2 regions of the Polaromonas sp. P4_F6 genome follow, and region 2 is predicted to be linked to the other one. Evidence: predicted binding sites of a transcription regulator. Region 2 holds the regulator's gene; the other holds the start of a gene.

Region 1 (5,163 bases), on a different contig from region 2:
GGAGCGCGCGCTCTGGCGGTCCGGCTGGGGCGGCGGGGCCAGCACGGGGGCGCTGCGCTCCTTCACGGCCTCCGACACCATCTGCACCAGCGGCAGGCGCGGCTTGGGATCCGGCACGGCCATGATCTCCTCCAGCCTGTCGGCCCAGACGGCCAGGTCGGGATGGCCGTCCTCGGCCGCCCTCTCGCGCGCAAAACGCGCGATCTCGGCCGCGTACTCCAGGTTGCCGGCCATCCACTCGGTGTCGGTCACCCGGCCGGTCTTGCGGCGCAGCAGCACGTGCAGGTGGGCGGCGATGGCGATTTTCTCGTTGGAAGGCATGGCGTGGTGTCCTTCAAAGGGTGAGATGCCGGCAACTCAGGTGCCCAGGCGTTCGGCGTGCTGGGTGATGTCCAGGCCGTCGCTTTCCGAGGCTTCGCTGACGCGCAGGCTGACCAGTAGCGAGGTGATCCACAAGGCCAGCGCCGTCATGAACAGGCTGTACAGCATGACCGAGCCCGCGCCTATGGCCTGCGTCAGCACATCGCCCTGCGCGCCGGAGATGGCCTTGCTGGCGAACACGCCCGTGAGCAGCGAGCCCACGATGCCGCCCACGCCGTGTACGCCGAACACGTCCAGCGAGTCGTCGGCATCGAGCAGGCGCTTCAGGCCGGTGGCGCCCCAATAGCAGGCCAGTCCGGCGGCCACGCCGAACACCAGCGCCGCGCGCGGCGAGACAAAACCGGCGGCCGGCGTGATCGCGACCAGGCCGGCCACCAGGCCCGAGCACAGGCCCAGCAGCGAGGGCCGCCCGCGCACCGCCCACTCCGCGGCCATCCACGACAACGCGCCGGCCGCGGCCGCGATGTGGGTGACCGCCATGGCCAGGCCGGCCCGGCCGTCGGAGGCCACGGCGGAGCCGGCGTTGAAGCCGAACCAGCCGACCCACAGCATGCCGGCGCCGGCCATGGTCAGGCCCAGGTTGAAGGGCGTGAAGGGCTCGCGGCCGTAGCCGCGGCGCGGGCCGAGCACATAGGCGCAGACCAGCCCGGCGATACCGGCATTGATGTGCACCACCGAGCCGCCGGCAAAGTCCAGCGCGCCCATGCGGGCCAGCCAGCCGTTGGGCTCCCACACCCAGTGGGCGATAGGCGCATAGACGATGACCGTCCACAGCGACATGAAAATCAGCATCGCCGAAAAGCGCATGCGCTCGACGAAGGAGCCGACCACCAGCGCCGCCGTGATGATGGCAAACGTCAGCTGGAACATCGCGTAGACCGACTCCGGGATGTTGGGCGCGACGTGGCTGACCGCGACCTTCTGCGCGTCCTTCACATAATCCAGCCCGGTGAACCAGAATCGCTCGGTACCGCCCAGGTAATGGCCCCAGGCACCGCTGCCGGGCGTGAACGCGATGGAGTATCCCAAGGCGAACCACAGGAGACTGACGACGGCGCAGATGGCGACGACGCAGGCCATGACATTGAGCACGCTTTTCTTGCGCACCATGCCGCCGTAAAAAAGGGCGATGCCCGGAAGCGTCATGAGCAGCACCAGGGCGGTGGAGGTCATCATCCAGGCGGTGTCGGCGCCGTTGAGCGTCTCAGCCCCCACCAGGCCCGGCTGGGTCAGGGGTGCGGCAGGCGGCGGGGCGGATGCGGCCGCCGCGGGCGCCGGCGCCACGGGCGCGGGGGCCGCCGGCGGTAGCGCGGGAATCACGGGAATCGCAGGAGTCGCGGCGGTCGCGGCGGCCTGGGCGGCGGCACTGGCCGCGGCCGTTGCCGAAGCGGCGGGCGCCTGCGCCATGGCCTGCTGGCAGGCTATGCCGACCCAGATCGTCAAGCCCCACGCCACAAAGCTCTTCAGGTACATACATGCCCGCCTTTCTTGCATCCAGCCAACAATCCGTAACATTTAAAGGCCGAAGGCATAACTCGTGCCAGTGCCTGGCAGCGGGGTTTTTAGGTAGTTTTAAGTACAAATGCGTGCACAAGGTGCATGCGGGCGCCATGCTGTGGCACGCCGCGGCACGGACTGCGGGCATGCTGCGGGGTTTCGGGGGCGGGAAACCCCCAATGCACTATGCCAGTGCACGGGCTACATTGGATGACTTGCTGACGAGCCTCGCTGCTCGCAACGCGAGGAGCCGAGGAGACACGAGAGAGCCATTAGAAGTACACAAGCAACAGGGCATTCCAAAAGATGCCTTGTCGCAAAAAGCGCTGGTAACCCCAGCGCTTTTTTTATGCCTGTCGTTTTCCGGCAGGCTTGCGGGTCCGGCACTCAGTCGGGGTTGATGCCGGCCGCGGCCATGGGCGGGGGCAGCTTGCTGAGCGCCTCCGCAATGGCCGCCGCCTTGGCTTTGGCAGCCGCCGCCGCGGCGGCGGTGGTCGGCCCGGGGGCGCCGCCGCCTGCCGACAGCAGGCCGGCCATCTCGGAGGCCTGGCGCGGTTTGCCTATGGGCGCGGCGGCCAGGCCTTTTTGCACCGCGATCATGTCTTCCTCGCTCGGGTACTGGCCCAGCAGCACGTAGTCAAACACCCGGCGTGCGATGGGCGCGGCCACGCCGGCGCCCCAGCCGGCGTTTTCCACAATCACGGCCAGCGCGATCTTGGGGTCCTCGGCCGGCGCGAAAGCCATGTACACCGCGTGGTCGCGCTGGTGCTCCTCCATCTTGGCGCTGTTGTACTTGTCCTTCTGGCCTATGGTCACGGCCTGGGCCGTGCCGGTCTTGCCGCCCGAGAGGTAGCCCGCGCCGGCAAACACCCGCGCCGAAGTGCCCTCCTGCGTGACGCCCACCAGGGCCTTGCGCACGATGGCCACGTTCTCCGGCTTGTAGCCCAGGTCCTGCGGCGGGTCGGCCGGCAGCGGGTGCATCACGCGCGTGACCGGGTCCTGCGTGCCTATGACCAGGCGCGGCCTGTGCTTGATGCCGCCGTTGGCCAGCGCCGCCGTGGCCTGCGCCAGCTGCAGCATGGTGAAGGTGTTGTAGCCCTGGCCGATGCCCAGGGAAATCGTTTCGCCGGGATACCACTTCTGCTGCTCGGGCCGCTTGTAGGCCTTGCGCTTCCATTCCTGGCTGGGCAGCACGCCGCGCACCTCACCGTTGATGTCGATGCCGGTGAGCTGGCCGAAGCCCAGCGGCTTCATGAAGTCGTGCATGGCGTCGACGCCCATCTCATTGGCCAGCGAGTAGTAATACACATTGCTGGACTTGACGATGGAGCGGTACATGTCGACCGCGCCCAGCGCGATGTCGCCGTGGCTGCGGAACACGTGGCCGCCGAAGCTCCAGGAGGCGTTGTCGTTGACGATGAAGGTCGGCGAGCGCTTGCCGGTCTGCAGCGCGGCCATGGCCATGAAAGGCTTGTAGGTCGAGCCCGGCGGATAGGTGCCGCGCAGCGCGCGGTTGAGCAGCGGCTTGTCGATGGACTCGTTGAGCGCCTGCCAGCTTTCGCTGTCGATGCCGTCGACGAAAAGGTTGGGGTCGAAGGTCGGCTTGCTGACAAAAGCCAGCACGTCGCCGGTTTTCGGATCCAGCGCCACCAGCGCGCCGCGCCGCTCGCCGAACATGTCTTCCACCAGCTTTTGCAGGCGGATGTCCAGCGACAGCATCACCGTGTTGCCGGGCGTGGCCGGGTTGCTGGCCAGCTTGCGCACCGCGCGCCCGCCGGCCGAGGTCTCCACCTGCTCCACGCCGGTGGTGCCGTGCAGCTGCTGCTCGAAGCTTTGCTCGACGCCGAGCTTGCCGATGTAGTCGGTGCCGCGGTAGTTGCCCTCGTCGTCGCTGCCTTCGATGCTTTCCTTTTCGGCCTGGTTGATACGGCCTATATAGCCCACCACATGGCTGCCCAGCTCGCCGTAGGGGTAGCTGCGAAACAGCCGTGCCTTGATGTCGACGCCCGGAAAACGAAAGCGCTGCGCCGCGAAGCGCGCCACTTCCTCGTCGGTCAGGCGCGTGCGTATGGGCAGCGACTCGAAATTCTTGGACTCCTCGCGCAGGCGCTTGAAACGCCGCTTGTCGCGCAGCTGGATGTCGACCACCTTTTCCAGCGCGGCAATCGTTTCCTCGAGGTTCTCGACCTTGGACGGCGTGATCTCCAGCGTATAGGCCGAGTAGTTGGTCGCCAGCACGATGCCGTTGCGGTCCAGGATCAGGCCCCGGTTCGGCACGATGGGCACGATGGCCGTGCGGTTGCTTTCGGCCTGCTCGTTCAGGTCGGCATGGCGGTACACCTGCAAATACACCAGCCGCGCCGCCAGCAAGGCAAACGCGCACAACACCACCAGGCTGGCCACCAGCACCCGCGCGCGAAAGCGCGACAGGTCGGCTTCTACATTCCGCAACTCAGTCATGGTGGTCCGACTCTACAACCCGCACAAAGTGCCCGCAATCCCCATTCTTACCCCTAGAGAAGAAGAGGCGATGCGAAGCGAGCCGTACAGGCCAGCAGGGGCCGCGGAACCGGCTTTGCCGGGCCGCAGGCGCAGCGGCCCCCTCGGGGGGCAGCGCATTACACGCAGTGAAAAGCGTGGGGGCCATCACAACGGCCGGTTCTGATCGGGGTCGGGCGCGCGCCGCTGCGGCACCAGCAGCAGCACGCTCACGACAGGCCACAGCAAGGCCTCGATCAGGGGCGCCAGCAGCATGATCCAGCCGGGGAAGATGCCGCCGCCTATCATGCGGATCACGAGTTCCACGCCGTGCGCCACGGCGAACAGCGGCAGCACCTGCAGGGCCTGCGAGGGTACGGTGAACCAGAGCAGGCGGCGGTGGATCATGGTGGCGAAAAAGCTCAGCGCCGTGTACGACAGCGCGTGCTGGCCCAGCAGCGAGGACTGGTGCACGTCCATGCCCAGGCCGAACATGAAGGCCACGCCTATGCCCACGCGCAGCGGCTGGTGCACGTTCCAGAACACCAGCACCAGCGCGAGGAAGTCGGGCATCCAGGGCACGCGCCCCAGGGGCAGCATGTCCAGCAGCAGCGCCGCGATGAGGCTGCACCAGATGAACACCGGGTTGGCGGGCAGCAGCAGCTGCTGGCCTGATCGCATGATCATTTGGCCGCCCCTTTCTCTTTCTTTCTGGGCGCGGCCTCGGGCGCGTCGGCCTCGGGACGCGGCGGGATCAGGCCGGTGCCGGGCTTGACCACCATGACGTGCCGCGCTCCCGTCACCAGC
Region 2 (5,163 bases):
AGACGCCGAACAGCAGCGCGCCAAGCTGCTGCTGCTGGGCATGCAGGCCAAGGTCACCGAGCGCGAGCAGGCCGGCCGCACTGTGTACCGGGTGCGCCTCGGGCCTTTCGACAAAAAGGAAGACGCCGACAAGGCCAAGGAGCGGCTGGACAACAATTCCATTGAGACGGCGCTGGTTCGCGTGCAGCGCTGACCCCCGCGCTGCCAATAAGCTGAACTTTTCACGGGGCTGGTGTACAAACCCCTGTGCCCCGCACCACGAGGCCGCCGTCCGCAGGGGCGGCTTACCCAACATTTCCGTCATACCAGGAGAAGAATCTGATGCAACGCCGTGAGTTTTCGTTTTCAGCCGCCTCGGCGGCCGTCGCCAGCCTGGGCGGCATCGCCCTTCCCACGCTGGCGCAAGCCCAGGCCAGGGCCTTCAAGGACGGCGCCGACTACCTGACGCTGGACAAGCCGGCGCCCACCGAGGTCCCTGCGGGCCAGGTCGAGGTGGTGGAGTTCTTCTGGTACAGCTGCCCGCATTGCAATGCCTTTGAGCCGACGCTGGAGGCCTGGATAAAGCAGGCGCCCAAGGATGTGACCGTGCGGCGCGTGCCGGTGGCCTTCCGCCCCGATTTCGAACCCCAGCAGCGCCTTTTTTATGTGCTCGAGGCCATGGGCAAGGTCGAGGAACTCCACAAAAAGGTGTTTTACGCCATCCACGTGGAAAAACTAACGCTCAACACGGCCGACTCCATCGCGGCCTGGGCCGAAAAGCAGGGCGTGGACAAGGCCAAGTTCGTCGAGATGTACAACTCCTTCACCGTCACCACCAAGGCCCGCAAGGCGACGCAGCTGCAGGACATCTACAAGGTCGACGGCGTGCCGGCGCTGGGCATTGCGGGGCGTTATTACACCTCGGCCACTCTGTCCCAGAGCATGGCTCGCGCGCTGCAAGTCACGGATTACCTGATCGCGCAATCGCGCACCAGGAAATAAGGCGGCCGTCCAGGGCCGCAGCGGCCCACGCCGAAAAACCCGCCTCGATCCAGGCGGGTTTTTTTATGCCCCTAATATTCACCCGTGCAAGCCATTCCCACAGCTTGCATGGCTACAATGGCCCAACCCAACGCAGCAAGATTCGTGCCTTATGAAACACCCCCTTTATTCCCTCGTCCTGCCGGCCGCTTTGGCGCTGGGGGCGGCGTTTCCGGCCTGGGCCGAAAAAGCCGACCGGGACAAGCCCATGAACGCGGAGGCCGACGCCCTGCGTTATGACGACCTGAAGCAGACCAGCGTGTTCACCGGCAACGTGGTGATCACCAAGGGCACGACCATCGTGCGCGGCGCGCGGGTCGACGTGAGCCAGGACCCCGAGGGCTACCAGCAGGCGATCGCCATCGCGGCGCCCGGCAAGCTGGCTTTCTACCGCAAGAAACGCGACGGCGTGGACGAATACATCGAAGGCGAGGGCGAGCGCATCGAATACGACAGCCGCGCCGACCTCGTCAAATTCATCAAGCGCGCCGTGGTGCGCCGCTACAACGGCGCCACCCTGGTGGATGAAACCACGGGCGCCGTGATCGTCTACGACAACAACACCGACGTCTTCACCGTGGACGGCGGCGCGCAGAACAGCACTGCCGCCAACCCGAGCGGGCGCATACGCGCCATGCTCTCGCCGCGCGCCGCCGCATCGGCCCCGGGCGCCGCGCCCGCCCCCGCAGCCCCGCCCGCTGCCTTGCGCCCCAGCACCACGCTGGGCAGTGAAAAGAAATAGAAAGAACCTGCACAGATGGATGTGGTGACTGACACTTCGGCGGCCAAGGCCGCAACCCCCAGCCGCCTGGTGGCGCAGGGGCTGCAAAAATCCTACGGCAGCCGCAAGGTCGTGCAGGACGTTTCGGTGGCCGTGCAAAAGGGCGAGGTCGTGGGCCTGCTGGGCCCCAACGGCGCCGGCAAGACGACCTCCTTCTACATGATCGTGGGCCTGGTGCGCGCCGACGCCGGCGAGATTTCCATCGACGGCCAGTCGGTCGAGCACATGCCGATTCACCTGCGCGCCCGCCTGGGCCTGAGCTACCTGCCGCAGGAAGCCTCGATTTTCCGCAAGCTCACGGTGGAAGAAAACGTGCGCGCCGTGCTTGAACTGCAGCTGGACGCGAACGGCAAGCCGCTGGGCCGCGCCGACATCGAGTCGCGGCTCGATGCCCTGCTGCAGGACCTGCGGGTGGACCATTTGCGCCATTCGCCGGCGCCGGCGCTGTCGGGCGGTGAACGCCGCCGCGTCGAGATCGCCCGCGCCCTGGCGACCCAGCCGCGCTTCATCCTGCTTGACGAACCCTTCGCCGGCATAGACCCGATCGCCGTGATCGAGATCCAGCGCATCATCGGCTTCCTGAAGTCGCGCGGCATCGGCGTGCTGATCACCGACCACAATGTGCGCGAAACGCTGGGCATCTGCGACCACGCCTACATCATCAGCGACGGGCATGTCCTGGCCCAGGGCACGCCGTCCGAGATCGTGAACAACGCCGATGTGCGCCGCGTGTACTTGGGCGAGCACTTCAAGATGTAGAGATGGTTTCCCCCTTGTTGTTCATCGCGCTTAACGTGCGGGCTTCCGAGAGTGCCGTCGCCACATTGACACGCCTGCCATCGTCTTTCAAGCGGGGGCCGTGGAACTGGCTTTGCCAGGCCACAGGCGCCGCCCCCTGTAGGGGGGAGGGTGCTACACGAAGTGAGCATCCAACGGGGGGGAGTCCTTGAAACAAGGTCTCTCGCTACGCGTCTCGCAGCATCTTGCGCTGACGCCCCAGCTGCAGCAGTCGATACGCCTGCTGCAGCTGTCCACGCTCGAGCTGAGCCAGGAAGTCGAGCAGATGCTCGACGAAAACCCGTTTCTCGAGGTGTCGGACGAAACCGCGGCGCGCGAGGAGTTCGGCCTGGAGCATGTCAACACGCCGGTCAGCCAGGACAGCCGCGAGTTTGAATCCGCCGCCGATGCAACGGCCGGCGGCGGCGCGGAAGACGCGGGCCTTTCAGCGGCCGGCGAAGCCGAGGTCAGCGCGGAACCCAAGCTCGAGGAAAGCTGGGAAGGCGACGGCACGGTGGAGACCACGCCCGATGACAGCGAATGGGGCAGCGATGCGCCTGCGCGCAAGAACAACAACGAGGAAAGCGAGGCCGAGGCCTCGGACCTCACGGGCGGCCATGAGTCGCTGCAAGACCACCTGCACCGCCAGTCGCTGGGCCTGCGCCTCTCAGAGGAAGACCGCGCGGCCCTGCATTTCCTGATCGAGTCGCTCAACGACGACGGTTACCTCGAGGACAGCCTGGCCTCGCTCGCGGCCGGCCTGGCCGGCGGCGACCTGGAACAGGCCGAGGACCTCGAGCAGCGTTTTGCCATGGCGCTCAAGCTGCTGCAGCACATGGAGCCGGCCGGCGTGGGCGCGCGCAACCTGGCCGAATGCCTGGGCCTGCAGCTGCTCGACTGCAAGGACTGCGAGGAGACCCGCGCCGCCATCGCCGTGTGCAAGCACCCCATGGAGCTGCTGGCCAAGCGCGACGTCAAGCGCCTGTCCTACCTGTGCGGATTCACCGAGGCGGCCATCAAGGGCGCGATCGCCGTGATAGGCCGGCTCGACCCCAAACCCGGGCGCCGCTTCGTGAACGTGGAGCGCAACCTGATCGTGCCCGACGTCATCGTCGTGAAGTCGGGCCGGGGCTTCAAGGTCACGCTCAACGGCGACGTGATGCCGCGCCTGCGCGTGCACGACATCTACGCCAACGCCCTCAAGCAGCACAAGGGCCAGGACGGCCAGGCGCTGCAGCAGCGCCTGCAGGAGGCGCGCTGGTTCATCAAGAACATCCAGCAGCGCTTTGACACCATACTGCGCGTGAGCAGCGCCATCGTCGAGCGGCAAAAGAGTTTCTTCACGCACGGCGAGCTCGCGATGCGCCCGCTGGTGCTGCGCGAAATCGCCGACGAACTGGGCCTGCACGAATCCACGATTTCACGCGTGACCACCGCCAAGTACATGGGCACGCCCTTCGGCACCTTTGAACTGAAGTATTTCTTCGGCTCCGCGCTGGGCACCGAAACCGGCGGCAACGCCTCAAGCACGGCGGTGCGCGCGCTGATCAAGCAGTTCGTCTCCTCCGAGAGCGCGAAAAAACCTCTCAGCGACAACCAGATTTCCGAAATGCTCAAGGAGCAGGGCATTGAATGCGCGCGCCGCACCGTGGCCAAGTACCGCGAGGCCTTGCGCATCGCCCCCGCCAACCTACGCAAGTCCCTATAAATCCGATTCTCGGGCGCATGGCGGCGTTGCGCGGTGCTCGGAATCCTCATGCACCGAAGTGCATTCCGGTTCCTGCGCTCCGTGCGCCTTGCCCTGCATCCCGATAATCGAATTTCTAGCAGTCCCTTGAAGAGTCCGACATGAACCAACTTCAGTTATTTTTACCCTGCGCCGCGGGCGTCGAGGCCCTGCTGGCCGCCGAGGTGCAGCGCATCACCGGCATCCAGGGCAAGGCCTGGCGCGCCGGTGTGCAATTGCAGGCCTCCTGGCGCGACGCGCTGCAGCTCAACCTGCACAGCCGCCTGGCGCAGCGCGTGCTGATCGAGCTGCAGCACAACCAGTACCGCGGCGAGCAAGACCTCTACAACGCCGCCGCCAACGTGGCCTGGGAGATCTGGTTCACGCCCAAACAGACCTTCAAGGTCGAGATCACCGCCCAGCACAGCCCGCTGACCAGCCTGAACTTCGCGGCGCTGAAGATCAAGGACGCGATCGCCGACCGTTTTCGCGCCAAGTTCGACGACGTGCGGCCCAGCGTCGACACGCGCTGGCCCGACGTGCGTGTCTACGTGCACCTGACGACGGACACTGTCACGATTTACATCGACACCTCGGGCGAGCCTCTCTTCAAGCGCGGCTGGCGCGAGGACAAGGGCGACGCGCCGCTGAAGGAAACCCTGGCCGCCGCGATGATTGCCGCCAGCGGCTGGGACCAGCTGTGCAAAACCGGCGTGCCGCTCTACGACCCCTGCTGCGGTTCGGGCACCATCGCCATCGAGGCGGCGCAGATCGCCTGCAACATCGCGCCCGGCATCAACCGGCGCTTTGCTTTCCAGAAGTATCTGCCCTTCCAGGGCCATGTGTGGGACGGCCTGCT

What was found. The regulator sigma-54, encoded in region 2, starts transcription at its own class of promoters, with help from an activator protein. The targets are predictions, from matches to a motif close to TGGCANGNAANCTGCTTT.
Region 1: a site for sigma-54 is predicted at 1,907-1,924, ahead of AC1DUN_RS10355 (ammonium transporter). Genes of this name have one in related genera too.

The regions. Positions count from the first base shown of each region.
Region 1 is NZ_JBFUJQ010000003.1:193,493-198,655, forward strand. It holds gene AC1DUN_RS10350 (hypothetical protein) at 1-321, opposite strand, end outside; gene AC1DUN_RS10355 (ammonium transporter) at 358-1,854, opposite strand; gene mrdA (penicillin-binding protein 2) at 2,266-4,338, opposite strand; gene mreD (rod shape-determining protein MreD) at 4,525-5,043, opposite strand; gene mreC (rod shape-determining protein MreC) at 5,040-5,163, opposite strand, start outside.
Region 2 is NZ_JBFUJQ010000009.1:65,190-70,352, forward strand. It holds gene AC1DUN_RS19275 (SPOR domain-containing protein) at 1-193, shown strand, start outside; gene AC1DUN_RS19280 (thiol:disulfide interchange protein DsbA/DsbL) at 322-981, shown strand; gene lptA (lipopolysaccharide transport periplasmic protein LptA) at 1,133-1,762, shown strand; gene lptB (LPS export ABC transporter ATP-binding protein) at 1,778-2,560, shown strand; gene AC1DUN_RS19295 (RNA polymerase factor sigma-54) at 2,748-4,286, shown strand; gene AC1DUN_RS19300 (THUMP domain-containing class I SAM-dependent RNA methyltransferase) at 4,427-5,163, shown strand, end outside.